One region of the Rhizobium sp. 10N427 genome, then DNA from elsewhere that is predicted to be linked to it. Evidence: riboswitches for the same ligand, from Rfam matches in the RefSeq annotation. Region 1 holds a riboswitch; the other holds the start of a gene.

The links. A riboswitch is a leader RNA that binds a small molecule or an ion and turns the genes downstream of it on or off. The one in region 1 is predicted to bind S-adenosylmethionine.
Region 2: it holds a riboswitch for S-adenosylmethionine, as region 1 does, so the genes downstream of both, metA (homoserine O-acetyltransferase MetA) here and AC1DIJ_RS09835 (O-succinylhomoserine sulfhydrylase) in region 1, are expected to answer to the same signal.

The regions. Positions count from the first base shown of each region.
Region 1 covers NZ_JBFTID010000004.1:17,736-25,319, reverse strand. Annotated here, with positions in the region: gene phoB (phosphate regulon transcriptional regulator PhoB) at 1-29, shown strand, start outside; gene AC1DIJ_RS09860 (GcrA family cell cycle regulator) at 97-633, opposite strand; gene AC1DIJ_RS09855 (aspartate aminotransferase family protein) at 1,059-2,258, shown strand; gene argF (ornithine carbamoyltransferase) at 2,298-3,215, shown strand; gene AC1DIJ_RS09845 (Hsp33 family molecular chaperone) at 3,310-4,302, shown strand; gene apaG (Co2+/Mg2+ efflux protein ApaG) at 4,306-4,698, opposite strand; gene AC1DIJ_RS09835 (O-succinylhomoserine sulfhydrylase) at 4,911-6,095, opposite strand; SAM riboswitch at 6,137-6,215, opposite strand; gene AC1DIJ_RS09830 (2'-deoxycytidine 5'-triphosphate deaminase) at 6,289-7,383, shown strand; tRNA gene AC1DIJ_RS09825 (tRNA-Gly) at 7,427-7,500, shown strand.
Region 2 covers NZ_JBFTID010000003.1:204,103-211,686, reverse strand. Annotated here, with positions in the region: gene AC1DIJ_RS08465 (SIS domain-containing protein) at 1-654, opposite strand, end outside; gene AC1DIJ_RS08460 (GntR family transcriptional regulator) at 651-1,424, opposite strand; gene AC1DIJ_RS08455 (aldose epimerase family protein) at 1,540-2,562, opposite strand; gene metA (homoserine O-acetyltransferase MetA) at 2,700-3,623, opposite strand; SAM riboswitch at 3,689-3,766, opposite strand; gene AC1DIJ_RS08445 (ABC transporter ATP-binding protein/permease) at 3,913-5,751, shown strand; gene AC1DIJ_RS08440 (hypothetical protein) at 5,756-6,379, opposite strand; gene AC1DIJ_RS08435 (ABC-F family ATP-binding cassette domain-containing protein) at 6,481-7,584, opposite strand, start outside.

The DNA of each region.
Region 1 (7,584 bases):
GCGGCGCTGGATATTCGATGGAAGCTTGAAGCTTTCGGAATTGAGACCACAAAAAAACGGGCCGCGAGGCCCGTTTTTCGTTTGTGCTTACCCGGCTCAGTTTGCCCGGGCTGCTGCCCTGCGGCGCTCGTTGACCGGCTGGTAGGCCAGGCGCTGGTGGTAGGTGCAGTAAGGCGAAGAATCCGGGCTTTCGCAGCCGCAGAAGTGGAAATCGTCCTTCAAGGGATCGCCGACCGGCCACTTGCAGGTGCGCTCGGTGAGCTCCGTCAGGCCGAGACGGCGGGAAATCGGGACGATCACGTTCTTGGCGGGACGGTATTCCATCTCCTCCATGACGTCGATCTCGATCTCTTCCTTCAGCATCGTCGCGCCCTGCTGGCGGGTGACCGTACGGGTCGTCGCCAGACGCGATGCGTAGGTTGGGGCGCGGGGTGCTGCCGCCGTACGCTTGGGAGCGCGCGCAGCCGTGGCGTTGCCGCCGGCCTTCGCACGGCCCGGCAGCGCCAGACGGTGAACCTTGCCGATAACGGCGTTACGGCTGACGCCGCCAAGCTGGGCAGCGATCTGGCTCGCGCTCAGCCCTTCGGACCACAGTTTCTTGAGTTTCTCGACCCGCTCGTCTGTCCAGTTCATGCCCTGTGTCTCCGCCGTTTAAGCGTTGCGAAGGCAGAATCCCTCACTGTTTGCCCCGGACGAATCCGGCACAAGAAACGCTTGACTAATTTTGGTGACTAGTTCCGCCGCATGCAGTCTAGTAATTGAGTTTTAACCTAGTGTGAGGCTGACTCCGTGACAAGAGTCGCAGGAATCCGGATGAATCGAATTCGGGGTTTTCCCCAACTTGCTTCCCCTGAGAGTCATTTCTGCAACATTAGCTGTTGATAAAACGCGACATTGCTTGAGCGTCTCTCAGAAGCCACGAAAGCCGCAGTTTTGTTGACATTGCAGTGCGAAAAGTAAATAGTGCCAGTCGCCGCCGAAAGGCGGCATTTTTAATTTTTCGGACCTGGTTTTTAGCCGGAGTCCGGTTGCCCGTAACGCTGACAGGAGACCGCGCCATGGCTGAAGCCGCGCCGCTATATGATACCTATTCTCGTGCCCCATTGCGGTTCGAGCGAGGTGAGGGCGTGTGGCTGATTACCGAAAGCGGCGAACGATATCTGGATTTCGGTGCCGGCGTTGCCGTGACCTCGGTCGGCCACAGCAATCCGCATGTCGTGGATACCCTGAAGGCGCAGGCCGACAAGGTCTGGCACCTGTCCAACATCTATGAAATCCCCGGGCAGGAAAAGCTCGCCAGGCGGCTGACGGAGGCGACTTTCGCCGACAAGGTGTTCTTCACCAATTCCGGCGCGGAAGCCCTGGAATGCGCGATCAAGACCGCACGCCGCTATCAGTATTCGAAGGGCCATCCCGAGCGTTTCCATATCATCACCTTCGAAGGCGCCTTCCACGGCCGTACGCTGGCGACGATCGCTGCCGGCGGGCAAGAGAAGTATCTCGAAGGTTTCGGCCCCAAGGCCCCTGGCTTCGACCAGGTGCCCTTTGGCGATATCGACGCTGTGCGCGCCGCAATCACCGATGCGACCGCAGGTATTCTGATCGAGCCGGTTCAGGGCGAGGGTGGCATTCGCCCGGTGACCACAGAGTTCATGAAGGCGCTGCGCGCGCTCTGCGACGAGAAGGGCCTGCTGCTCATTCTCGACGAGGTCCAGACGGGCGTCGGCCGTACCGGCAAGTTCTTTGCCTATGAGTGGTCCGGCGTGACCCCTGACATCATGGCTGTCGCCAAGGGCATCGGTGGCGGCTTCCCGCTCGGCGCCTGCCTGGCAACGGCGGAAGCTGCGTCCGGCATGAAGGCCGGCACCCACGGCTCGACCTATGGCGGCAATCCGCTGGCCATGGCCGTCGGCGGCGCCGTGCTCGACATCGTCCTTGCCGAAGGCTTCTTGCAACATGTCCGTGATGTGGCTCTGGTCTTCCGCCAGGGCCTCGCATCGCTCAAGGACCGCTATCCCGATGTGATCGAGGATATCCGCGGCGAGGGCTTGCTGCTCGGTATCAAGGCCGCCGTTCCCTCGACTGAACTCCTGGCTGCCATCCGCGGCGCCCACCTGCTTGGCGTGCCCGCCGGTGACAATGTCGTGCGCCTGCTGCCGCCTTTGGTCGTCACTGCCGAGGAGGCCCGCGAGGGTCTTGCCCGCATTGAGCAGGCTGCCGAAAGCATTCGCGCATCGAAGGCCAAGAAGACGGCTTGAACGGATAGATGCCTTCCGGGGCAAACAGGTAAGGACGACATGGCTTCCCCCAAACACTTCCTCGATCTTTCGGCGATGAGCTCTGCCGATCTGCGCGTCATCATGGACGACGCGATGCTGCGCAAGCAGGCGTTCAAAGCAGGCAAGGGCGACAAGCCGCTGGCCGGCAAGATGCTGGCGATGATCTTCGAAAAGCCTTCCACACGGACGCGCGTCTCCTTCGATGTCGGCATGCGCCAGCTGGGTGGCGAGACGCTGTTCCTCTCGGGCACCGAGATGCAGCTCGGCCGCGCCGAGACGATCGGCGACACGGCCAAGGTTCTGTCGCGCTATGTCGACGCGATCATGATCCGCACCACCGAGCATCACCGCATGCTGGAGCTTGCCGAACACGCAACGGTACCGGTGATCAATGCGCTGACGGATGATACGCATCCCTGCCAGATCATGGCCGACATCATGACCTTCGAAGAGCATCGCGGCCCGGTCAAGGGCAAGACGATCGCCTGGACCGGCGACGGCAACAACGTGCTGCATTCGCTGGTCGAAGGAGCTGCCCGTTTCGGCTACCGCATGAACATGGCTGTCCCCCTTGGTTCCGAGCCGAAGGATCACTATCTGAACTGGGCCCGCAATGAGGGCGCCGAAATCATGCTCAGCCATGATGCCGACCGTGCGGTCGAAGGCGCCGATTGCGTGGTAACCGATACCTGGGTCTCCATGAATCAGGAACATCGGGCTCGCGGTCACAACGTCTTCCAGCCCTATCAGGTCAATCAGGCTTTGATGGCGAAAGCAGGCAAGGATGCATTGTTCATGCATTGCCTGCCGGCTCATCGTGGTGAGGAAGTGACGGACGATGTGATCGATGGCCCGCAATCCGTGGTCTTCGATGAAGCGGAAAACCGTCTTCATGCGCAGAAATCGATTCTTGCATGGTGCCTGGGCGCGATCTGAACCATATTGGACGCCACATCCGGCCTGATGGCTTGGTGGCCGCGCGAGCGGGAAGACAGCTTGGTCTGCCGCTCTGACGACTAGGAGTAAGACCATGGCAGACACAGCCGCCGCTCTCAACGAGCTTCATTTCGCCGGCGATGATCACGTCGTCCCATTTCAGGTTGAAGGCCTGGATGTGCGTGGCCGCGCCGTCCAGCTCGGCCCGATGCTCGACGCCATCCTTGAGCGCCACCACTATCCCGCACCCGTCGCCCGGCTTCTGGCCGAAGTCGTGGTCCTGACGGTTCTGCTCGGCACGTCGCTGAAATTCGAAGGCAAGTTCACGGTACAGACCAAGGGCGATGGCCCTGTCGACCTGCTTGTTGCCGATTTTGCGACACCGGAGAACGTGCGCGCCTATGCGCGTTTCGATCATGCGCTGCTCGATCAGGCGATCGCCGACGGCCAGACCGAACCCGAGCAGCTGCTCGGCAAGGGCGTGCTGGCGTTCACCATCGATCAGGGCAAGTTCAGCCAGCCCTATCAGGGCATCGTCGAACTCGACGGTACCTCGCTCGAGGATATTGCCGGCGTCTATTTCCGCCAATCCGAACAGATCCCGACGCGCGTCCGTCTGGCGGCTGCCGAACTTCTCGACCGCGACAGCAGCGGCAAGCCGCGGCATCGCTGGCGGGCAGGGGGGCTTGTCGCCCAGTTCCTGCCGGAAGCGCCCGAGCGCATGCGCCAGCCGGATCTGCATGGCGGAGACGGCGATGAAATTTCGAAAGGTCTGAAGGAAGATGACGCCTGGGCAGAAGCCCGCGCCATGGTCGAGACCATCGACGCCGACGAGCTGACGGATCCGCTGGTCGGAACCGAGCGGCTTCTCTATCGCCTGTTCCATGAGCGCGGTGTTCGCGTTTTCGAGGCCAAACAGGTCTACGACCGCTGCAGCTGTTCACGTGAAAAAATCGGCGGCGTTCTAAAGGGCTTTTCGGCGGAGGAGATCGAGGCCAGCCAGGAGAACGGCGAGATCGCCGTCACCTGTGAATTCTGCTCGACCACCTATCGTTTCGAGCCGGCAGAGCTGCAGCCGGCCGAATGACGGTCAGTTCAGCACTCTGAGAAGGCCGGGTGAATCCAGGGAGAAGGCGGGTATCTCGACATCGAAGAGCTCGCCTTCGTCCGTTTCCATCTGGTAATGGCCGAACATCAGCCCCGATGGCGTATCGAGCGGGCAACCGGACGAATATTCATAGGTATCGCCGGGCTCCAGCCGTGGCTGCTCGCCGACGACTCCGGGTCCCGTCACCTCGTCGACCACGCCGTTCTGGTCCGTTATGTTCCAGTAACGGTTGACGAGTTTGACTGACAGGCCGGAATTGTTGCTGATGACGATGCGGTATCCCCAGACATAGCGATCGTCGTCCGGATCGGATTGCTCCTCCAGATAAAACGGCTCGACAACAACTTCTATATCGCGTGTGAGGGCCCGGTACATGCCTTACACCTTAGTCGGGATATCTTACTCGTATCTTATACGGCATTGGCTCCGTCAAGAAATGCCACCGTATCATCAGCCAAATACAGGCGATTGCACGCCGTTTTGATTGTTAATCCTAACATTCAAAGTTAATGACTCTAATAAAGCAGAGCTGACTGAAGCTTTAGGTGAGGCGGGCCGCCGGACCGGCAAGTCCGGCGGCCTGTTGCTTAAGCCGGGATCTTCGACAGAGCCTGGGCGAAATCTTCAAGCAGATCGTCGGTATCTTCGATGCCCGCCGAAAGACGCACGGTGCCGGCCGAAATGCCGAGTTCGGCACGGGCCTCATCCGAGAGATTCTTGTGCGTCGTCGTTGCCGGATGGGTGATCAGGCTGCGCGTATCGCCGAGATTGTTCGAGATCGTCACCACGTCGAGCGCGTTCTGCAGCTTGAAGGCCGCGTCCTTGCCGCCCTTCAGCTCGAAGCACACCAGCGTCGAGCCGCCGGTCATCTGCTTGGCGATGATATCGGCCTGCGGATGGTCCTTGCGGCCGGGATAAATGAGGCGTGCAACCTGCTTCTGCTCAGCCAGGAAATCGGCAATCTTTGCGGCATTCCTGGTCTGCTGGGCCACACGCAGCGGCAGCGTCTCGATGCCCTTCAGGAGCGTCCATGCGTTGAACGGCGACATGGCCGGGCCGGTATGGCGGAAGTAGTCGTGCAGGTGCTCGTCGATCCACGCCTTGTCGGACAGCACGACGCCGCCGAGGCAGCGGCCCTGGCCATCGATATGCTTGGTCGCCGAATAGATGACGATATGAGCGCCGAGTTCGAGCGGCTTCTGGAAGAGCGGCGTCGCAAAAACGTTGTCGACCACGACCTTGGCGCCGACCTGGTTCGCAAGCTTCGCAACGCCGGCGATATCGACGATTTCGAGCGTCGGGTTGGTCGGGCTTTCCAGGAAGAAAACCTTGGTCTTCGGCGTGATCGCCTTTTCCCAGTTTTCCAGATGGCGGCCATCAACGAGCGTGCAGTCGATGCCGTATTTCGGCGCCAGCGTCTCGACCACCCAGCGGCAAGAGCCGAAGAGGGCGCGGGCGGCAACGATATGATCGCCAGCCTTCAGCTGGCAGAGGATTGCAGCTGTGACGGCGGCCATGCCGGAGGCCGTGGCGCGCGCATCTTCCGCGCCTTCGAGCGCGCACATGCGCTTCTCGAACATGTCGTTGGTGGGGCTGCCGTAGCGGGCGTAGATGAAGCCTTCGGTCTCGCCCTTGAAGCGGGCCTCGGCCGCCTCCGACGTGTCGTAGACGAAGCCTTGCGTCAAGTAGATTGCTTCCGACATCTCGCCATATTGCGAGCGCAGAGTGCCTCCGTGAACGAGTTGGGTTGCAGGGCGCCAGGACTTGCTCATGCCATCACCTCAAAAACAAAAAAACCGGCCGCAAAAGCAGACCGGTTTCATACCCGGTCTTTTTAGCCACTTATTTAACGTGGCTGCAAGCCGACCGGCCAAATCACCACGGGATAAAGCTGCAATACTGCCGTTAGCTGCTTGCGTCAATTCCCCGTATTTGGTTTTGTCGGCCACGAACTATGGATGGAGCATGATGGCTCGCGAAACTGGAATTTTGGCCGACCGTGCCATTGCCGCGTTGTTTGAGACCGGCCGACTGATCTCCGAACGGGAACTCGACCGTGACCAGATCCAGCCGGCAAGCCTCGACCTGCGGCTCGGCGCCAAGGCGTTCCGGGTGCGCGCCAGCTTCATGCCTGGCCCTTCGCATCTGGTCGCGGACAAGCTCGATCGCCTGAGCCTGCATGTCATCGACCTCTCCGAAGGGGCTGTTCTCGAAACCGGCTGCGTCTATATCGTTCCCTTGATGGAGCGTGTGGATCTGCCGGCCGGCATGTCGGCCTCCGCCAATCCGAAGAGCTCCACCGGCCGCCTCGATATCTTCACCCGCGTCATCACTGACTACGCGCAGGAATTCGACAAGATCCCGGCCGGCTATTCCGGCCCGCTCTATCTCGAAATCTCGCCGCGCACCTTTCCGATCGTCGTGCGCCGCGGCTCGCGCCTGTCGCAGATCCGTTTCCGCGTCGGCCATTCCATTCTCGGCGAACCGGACCTTCAGGCGCTGCATGACAGCGAGACGCTGGTTGCCAGCGCCAAGCCGAACGTGTCAGGCGGCGGTATCGCGCTATCGATCGATCTCGCAGGCGACAAGGAAGGCCTGATCGGCTATCGCGGCAAGCACCACACCGCCGTCGTCGATGTCGACAAGAAGGCCCAGCACGACATTTTCGATTTCTGGGAGCCGCTCTATAGCCGCGGCCGCAACGAGCTGATCCTCGACCCGGACGAGTTCTACATCCTCGTCTCCCGCGAAGCCGTGCACGTGCCCCCGCATTACGCCGCCGAGATGACGCCCTTCGACCCCTTGGTTGGCGAATTCCGCGTCCACTACGCCGGCTTCTTCGATCCGGGTTTCGGCCACGCTCCCGCCGGCGGTCGCGGCAGCCGCGCCGTTCTCGAAGTGCGCAGCCACGAGGTCCCCTTCATCCTCGAAGACGGCCAGATCGTTGGCCGCCTCATCTACGAGCACATGCTGGAAAAACCCGAAAGCCTCTACGGCTCCGGCCTCGGCTCCAACTACCAGGCCCAGGGCCTGAAGCTCTCGAAACACTTCCGCATCTGACAGCCTTGACACCGCCTCCCATCTGTTGGAAGGCTTCGGCCACGCGGGTGTAGCTCAATGGTAGAGCAGCAGCTTCCCAAGCTGAATACGAGGGTTCGATTCCCTTCACCCGCTCCATTCACCTGAGAGCAATTTATCCAGCAACGTCCATCCTCATTCAATAAGCTTATAAAAATCAGTGAGATAATTGAGTTCTGCGCC
Region 2 (7,584 bases), on a different contig from region 1:
AATCGCGAAGGCCGGGCCGCGGCCGGCCGTATAAAGCGAGCTGGCGTTGAAAAGCACATCCTCTGCCGCGGCCGTATCGATGCCCGATGTGGCCGACAGGGCGCCCGGAAGCTTCTGGAGCGCCGCCTGTAGATCAGTCTTGCCGCCGATCGCAGCCGTTACGCCGGCAAGCGCTGCAACCGAAGCGATGAAGGATTTCGTTGCGGCAACGCTCTTTTCCGGTCCGGCATTGAGGCCAAGCACGATGTCGGCCTGATTGCCGAGCGGGCTGTCGGTGACGTTGACGACGGCGATCGTCGTCGCCCCGCCCTTCTTCGCGGCTTCCTGCAGGGCAACGATGTCAGGGCTGGCGCCCGACTGCGAAACCGTGAAGTGAATGCCGCCCTTCAGATGTAGCGGCGCGCCATAGACTGACGCGATCGACGGACCGACGGAAGCCACCGGAACGCCGCAGGTGATTTCGAAAAGATACTTGAAGAAGGTTGCGGCATGGTCGGAAGACCCGCGCGCCGCCGTCGTCACTACGCTCGGCCGAGCCGAGGAGAAAAGCTTGGCAATTTCGGCAAAGGCCGGCTTTTCCTTTTCGAGCAGGGTCGCCACGACCTCCGGCGACTGGCCGGCTTCCTGCAGCATCAGCGACTGGTTCTCACTCATATTTCATCTCCAATTCTCAATTCTGCAACGAAATCATAAGCATCGCCACGATAGTGCGAGCGGGTATATTCAACGACGCGCTGGTCTTCGAGGCGGGATATCCGCTCGATCAGCAGGGCCGGCGCACCGGCCTTGACGTTCAGCATCGCGGCCGAGGATGGGTCGAGCGTCACGGCCGTCAGCCGCTGCAGCGCCCGCACCGGCTTGTGGCCGTTGGCAGCCAGGGCGTCATAGAGCGAACCCTCGCCGCCCGCCTGTTCGCCGACGAACTTGACCGGAACCACGGCCCGCTCGATCGCCAGCGGCAAACCATCGGCAAGACGAAGACGATCGAGCCGCAACACCGGCTCGTCCTGGCTGAGCCCCAGCAGGAAGCTTTCTTCCGGCGATGGCTGATTGATTTGCCGGGAGAGGATTTTCGCCGCCGGAGAGCGGCCGCGCGAACGCATGTCGGCCGAGAAAGACGAGAGCCGCCAGAGCGATTGCTCCATGCGCTCGACACGCGCCGAAACGAAGGTACCGCTGCCGTGTCGTGATTCAAGCGCGCCTGAAGACATCAGCTCGCGATAGGCGGTGCGCACCGTGACACGCCCAAGCTTCAGGGCCTCGGCAAGATCGCGCTCACCGGGAAGCGCAGCGCCGGGCTTCAGCAACCCTTCCTGGACGAGACCGGTCAATGCCAGGGCCAGCCGCTTGTAGAGCGGTCCGGTCGAGGCCTCGTCGCGCAGTCCGCGCGCATTCAGCTCTGCTATCAGACTGGTTCTATCCATAGGCGCACATTAGAACCTATTTAGAACCAGTCTTCAAGCTGAATCTACGCCGCAAAAAAGAAACCCTCGTGACGGATCACGAGGGTTCGCAAAACCAGCGATCAAATCGAACGCGTCAGTTCTTGGTGAAGATGTAATCCGTTTCCTGCCGCAGAACCTCGCCCGGCCGCAGAACGGCATTCGGGAAGCCCTCGTGATTGATCGCATCCGGCCAGACCTGGGTCTCCAGGCAGAAGCCGGCGAACGGTCCGTACTTGCGGCCATCGAGACCTGGCACGGCGACATTCAGCTTGAAGCCGGCATAGAACTGCACGCCCGGTTCGGTCGTGCGCACTTCCATCGACACGCCGGAATTGAGGCTGCGGGCCAGCACGACGGAGCGCTTGGCGACACGCTCCTTCGACAGGCAGAAATTATGATCGTAGAGCGCCTGTTCCGAACCTTCAAAACGCTTCATCGGCGCCATTTCGCGGAAATCGAAAGCCGTGCCATCGACTGGGCGCAGTTCCCCGGTCGGGATCTGCCGCTCGTCGGTCGGCAGATAGTGATCGGCCGCGATCATGATATCGTGGCCAAGCGCGTCATCGCGGCCGTCCAAATTGAAATAGGCGTGCTGGCAGACATTGGCAAGTGTCGGCTGGTCGGACGTCGATTCATAGACGATCGAGAACTCGCCGTTACCGTGAACCCGATAGGTGGCCTGGATCGTGCAATTGCCCGGATAGCCGGCGCGGCCGTCGGGATCGACGATCTTCAGGACAACGCGATCCACGGCATGCTCGACGATCGTCCAGTTGCGCTTGGCAATGTTATCGCTGCCACCATGCAGATGTGAGACTCCCTTTTCGTTGAGCTCCAGCTGATAGGCCTTGCCGTCGAGCGTGAACTTGCCGCCGCCGATGCGATTGGCGCAGCGCCCGGGCGTCGCACCGAAATAAGAGGAGTAGGACGGATAATCGGCAAAATTGTCGAAGCCGAGAAGCAGCGGGGCGTCGTGACCGTCGAGCCTGAGATCCTGGATGACAGCGCCCCAGCTCATGATCTTCGCCGTCAGACCGCCGCCTTTGATCTCGACGCGATAGACGGTTTCTCCGTCTTTCGTCGTTCCGAAAACTTCCCGCTTGAGCTCTTCCGCCATTATACCATCGTCCTGAAATCTGTTCGCATCCGGCAGCGAAACTGCCCCCATTTGCCGCGAACCGCAACTGCCAATGCCAAAAAAGAAATGCCGCTGCGGCAAAGGCAGCGGCATAGCATCAACAGATTGATAAGCCGTCAGATTTTCGTGCCGATCTCGTTGAGGTCGTAGGACGTCGTCTGATAGATTTCATTGATCCAGTTGCCGAACAGCAGATGTGCATGACTGCGCCAGCGATTTTGCGGCGGCAGCGCCGGATCATTATGCGGGAAGTAGTTGTGCGGCATCTTGATCGGCACGCCAGCATTCACGTCGCGGAAATATTCGTCCGACAGCGACGTCGAATCGTATTCGACATGGTTGAAGATGTAGAGGCGTTTGCTCGCCTCTTCCTGAACCAGACAGACGCCCATCTCGTTTGATTCCATCAGGATCTCGAGACCCTGCGCCTTCTCGATGTCGCCGCGACGCACTTCCGTCCAGCGCGACACCGGAATCTCGAAATTATCCGAGAAACCGTTGAGATAGACCGAGGACGGCTTCAGGTTCTTGTGGCGGTAAACGCCGAATGCCTTCTCCTTCAGCTCATGCTTGGGAACGCCGTGGAAGTGATAGATCGCCGCCATCGCACCCCAGCAGACATTCATCGTCGAATGCACGTTGGTCTTCGTCCATTCGAAGATGTCCTGCATCTCGCTCCAATAGTTGACGTCTTCGAAGGGCATCAGCTCGATCGGCGCGCCGGTGATGATGAAGCCGTCGAACTTGCGATGCTTCACCTCTTCCCAGGTCTGGTAGAAGGCCAGCAGATGGTCTTCCGAGGTATTCTTGGCCTTGTGGTTGCCGACCCTGACCAGCGACAACTCGACCTGCAGCGGCGAGGCGCCGACAAGGCGCGCCATCTGCACTTCGGTCTTGATCTTGTTCGGCATGAGATTGAGAAGCCCGATCTGAAGCGGGCGGATATCCTGGCGGATAGCCACTGTCTCAGTCATCACCCGCACACCCTCCTGAACGAGGGTTTCGAAAGCGGGCAGCGTGTCAGGAATCTTGATGGGCATTGCATTCACTCGATCGAACAGGACAACCGGCAAATAAAAAAACCGGTGGCGAAAAAAGAATCGCTACCGGTCCGCACGCGGCCCTTTAGCGACTTATTTAACGTGGCTGCAAGCCGGCCGGCCAAATCACCACGATCCTCTAGATAGCGCTGACAGCGCCGCGAATCAATCGTGATTCGCAACCTGCACTTTGAGCTAGGTAACTCACGCATTAATGACTGGTAGAATCTGTTGATGGACAGCACGCGCTACCATGTTAATCAGGGATGATGCTGTACAGGAATGCATGATGACGGACGACGCCAAAGGCGGGGCTGTCGGCCAGCGGCAAGATAGGGTCGGATACGATCTCAGCCTCGGCTATCGCCTCAAATTGATGTTTTTAGCCTTCTGGGCTTCGAAAGTGCGCGGCAAGATCCTGTCTCTCGCCGCCATCCTTATGTTCGTCATCTTGGCGACGGCCTACGGTCAGGTCGTTCTCAACCGCTGGAACGCGCCGTTCTATGATTCGCTGCAACGGCGCGATGTCGGCGAGTTCTTCCATCAGCTTCAGATTTTCGGCCTGATCGCCGGGTCCCTGCTGCTTCTCAATGTCGGCCAGGCCTGGCTGAACCAGATGACGGCGCTCTATATGCGCGAGGGCTTGACCCGCGATCTCGTCGATCAATGGCTGAAGCACAAGCGGGCCCTGCGGCTGGCCTCGAGCGGGCTGATCGGCGTCAATCCGGACCAGCGCCTGCATGAGGACGCCCGCAACCTTGCCGAAAGCACCACCGGCCTCGTTCTCGGCCTCATCCAGTCGACGATCCTGCTCGTCAGCTTCATCGGCGTGCTCTGGGAGCTGTCGAGCGGCTTCGTCTTCCACTTCCGCACCTATTCCTTCGCCATCCCCGGCTACATGGTCTGGGCCGCCGTCTTCTATGCCGCGTCGGCGTCGATCCTCAGCCAGATCGTCGGCAGAAAGCTGGTGCCGATCAACGCCGAGCGCTTCTCCAAGGAAGCCGAACTCCGCTTCTCGCTGATGCACGCCAACGAGAACATGCCGGCGATTACCGTCGCCAGAGGCGAGGAAAACGAGCGCCAGCGCATCAACACCGATATCAGCACGGTTCTCGCCGTGCTCAAGCGGCTGACCATGGCCAATACCAACCTGACCTGGGTTTCGGCCGGTTACGGCTGGCTGGTCATCGTCATACCGATCATCGTCGCCGCGCCCGCCTATTTCTCCGGCGGCCTGACCTTCGGTGAGCTGATGATGTCGGTCGGCGCCTTCAACCAGGTCAATACGGCGCTGCGCTGGTATGTCGCCAATTTCGGCCCGATCGCCGAATGGCGCGCGACGCTGAACCGCGTCACCGATTTCCGCCATGCGCTTGAGCACATGGATGAACCGCTCAATCCGAAGAACGTCATCGCCTACGAAGACACCGCCGCGGACAGGCTTGTGATGAAGAACGTCACCATCGCCGCCAAGTTGGGCGAAGAGGTCGATCAATGCGGCGGCTTCCGCCTGCACGAGCCCGATGTGACGTTGAAGGCCGGCGAGAAGGTGATGATAAACGGCGATCACAACGTCAATCGGAAGCTTCTCTTCCAGGCGATGGCCGGCCTCTGGCCCTGCGGCAGCGGCACGATGGGCCTGCCGCCCTCAGACGACATCCTGTTCGTCCCCCAGGTCGCCTATATCCCCGGCGGCACGCTGCGCGAGGCGCTCTCCTTCCCCGAACCGGCCGGCTCCTACAAGAACGAGGATATCGAGGCAGCTCTGGAGAAAGCCGGGCTGCGTCAACTGATAAGCCGCCTCGACACGCGGGCGCGCTGGGACAAGGTTCTGGATGCCGACGAACAGAAGGCCATCGGCTTTGCCCGCCTTCTGCTGGTTCGCCCGCGCTGGGTGGTGTTCGACGAAGTGCTCGAAGGCTTGGAGCCGGAATGGCAGTCGACGCTGACCAATCTTCTGACGGCGCTGCCGGAAACATCGATGATCTATATCGGCCGTTCGGAAATCTACATGGAGATTCTGAAGCCGAAGGTCCTCCATCTGGAAGCGATAGCCTCCAAGACCGAAGAACCGCCGCCACCGCCGAAAACCGGCACCGGCCGCCCCGCGGCGGCACCGGTTATCTAGCGAATTACATCGGCTGAACGCCGCTGAGACCGACCGAGACCTGTTTCGAGGAGACGCTGCCATCGGCAGCCTTTTCGGCATTGACGATCACCGCGGCGCCTGGCTTCAGATCGTCCTTGGTCGCCGAAGCGATGGTGACGACCTGTGTGCCATCAGGGATGGCGATGGTCTTTTCCTTGCCCTGATAGGTCAGCGTGATCGTCTTGCCGTTGACCGCCTTGACGGCGGTGCTGACGGTCGCATTGGTCATCTCGGTATTCGGCTTGGCGTCCCAGGGGCGGTTGCCCTCGCCGGTACCCTTCATCGATGCCGGGAAGATCATCACTTGCAGCGCGTCATTCGGCCCGCTGCCCTTCGGCATCGAGCCGACGCCAACGAAATCGCCCGGCTTGATGTCATCGACGGCCGCCCGCTGGATGCCACCAACCCGGAAGCCCGATTGCATGGCGATCGACTGGTCGGTTCCGTCGCGGGTCTTGATGGTCAGCACATCGCCGTTGAGGCTCTCGACGATGCCGCGAATGCGGACACGCTGCGTATCGTCGGCCTGGCTGGACTGAACGGCTGAAAAGCTGATGGCTGCGGCGGCGAGCGCCGTCAGAAATGCGGAAGAAAGCTTGCGAGACATATGACTATTCCTTGTCGCCACGATAGCAGGCATATCCCCCGGCTGCCGGAGCGGACTCTAGAGCCGCACCGGGACACCGGCGAATCAAGGAAACGTGAGACTCAGCCTTCGATCTCCTCCCTCAGCATTTCCAGCTCAAGCCATTCCTCTTCCATCTTCGTCACGCTGTCGCGCAGCTTTTCCATCTCCGCGGCAAGCCTGTTGAAGGTCGCCGGGTCCTTGGTGAACAGGTTCGGATCGGCCATCTTCGCTTCGCGCTTGGCGATCTCAGCCTCAGCCTTGGCCATTTCTTTCGGCAGGTTCTCGAGTGCGAACTTCTGCTTGAACGAAAGCTTGCCCTTACCCTTCGGCGCCTCGGCAGAGGGCGAAGCCTCCGCCTTCACCTTTTCGGCGGCCTTCTCCGCCCTGCGACGCTCATCCAGAGCGCCTTTCCGCTGGGCCATCATGTCGGAATAGCCGCCGGCATATTCGATCCACCGGCCATCAGGTGCATCCGGAACGGCAGGCGCAATCGTCGAGGTCACGGTGCGGTCGAGGAAGTCACGGTCGTGGCTGACGAGAATGACCGTGCCGGGAAAGCCGGCGACGATTTCCTGCAGCAGGTCGAGCGTTTCAATATCGAGGTCGTTGGTTGGCTCGTCGAGGATCAACAGGTTTGTCGGCCGCGACAGGATTCGGGCCAGCATGAGACGGGCACGTTCGCCGCCGGAGAGGTTCTTGATCGGTGTGCGCGCCTGCTCCGGCTGGAACAGGAATTCCTTCATGTAGCCGGTCACATGGCGCTGCTCGCCATTGACGAGCAGGTTTTCGCCGCGGCCATCGGTCAGGTAATTTGCCAGCGTGTCGTCGAGGTTGAGTTCCTCGCGCTTCTGATCGAGCGTTGCGATTTCTAGATTGGTGCCGAGCTTCACGGTGCCGCTGTCGGGCGCCAACTGGCCAGTCAGTATCTTCAGCAGCGTCGTCTTGCCGGCGCCGTTCGGGCCGACGAGGCCGATGCAATCACCGCGATGCACGCGAATAGAAAACGGCGTGACGATCGGCCGCTCGCCATATGTCTTGGTGATCTTGTCTGCCTCGATCACCAGCTTGCCGGATTCCTGCGCATCCGAAACGCTCGCCTGGACGCTGCCCTGCGGACCCTTGTGGCCGCGATATTGCGAGCGCATGGTGTGCAGCTCACCGAGACGGCGCATGTTGCGCTTGCG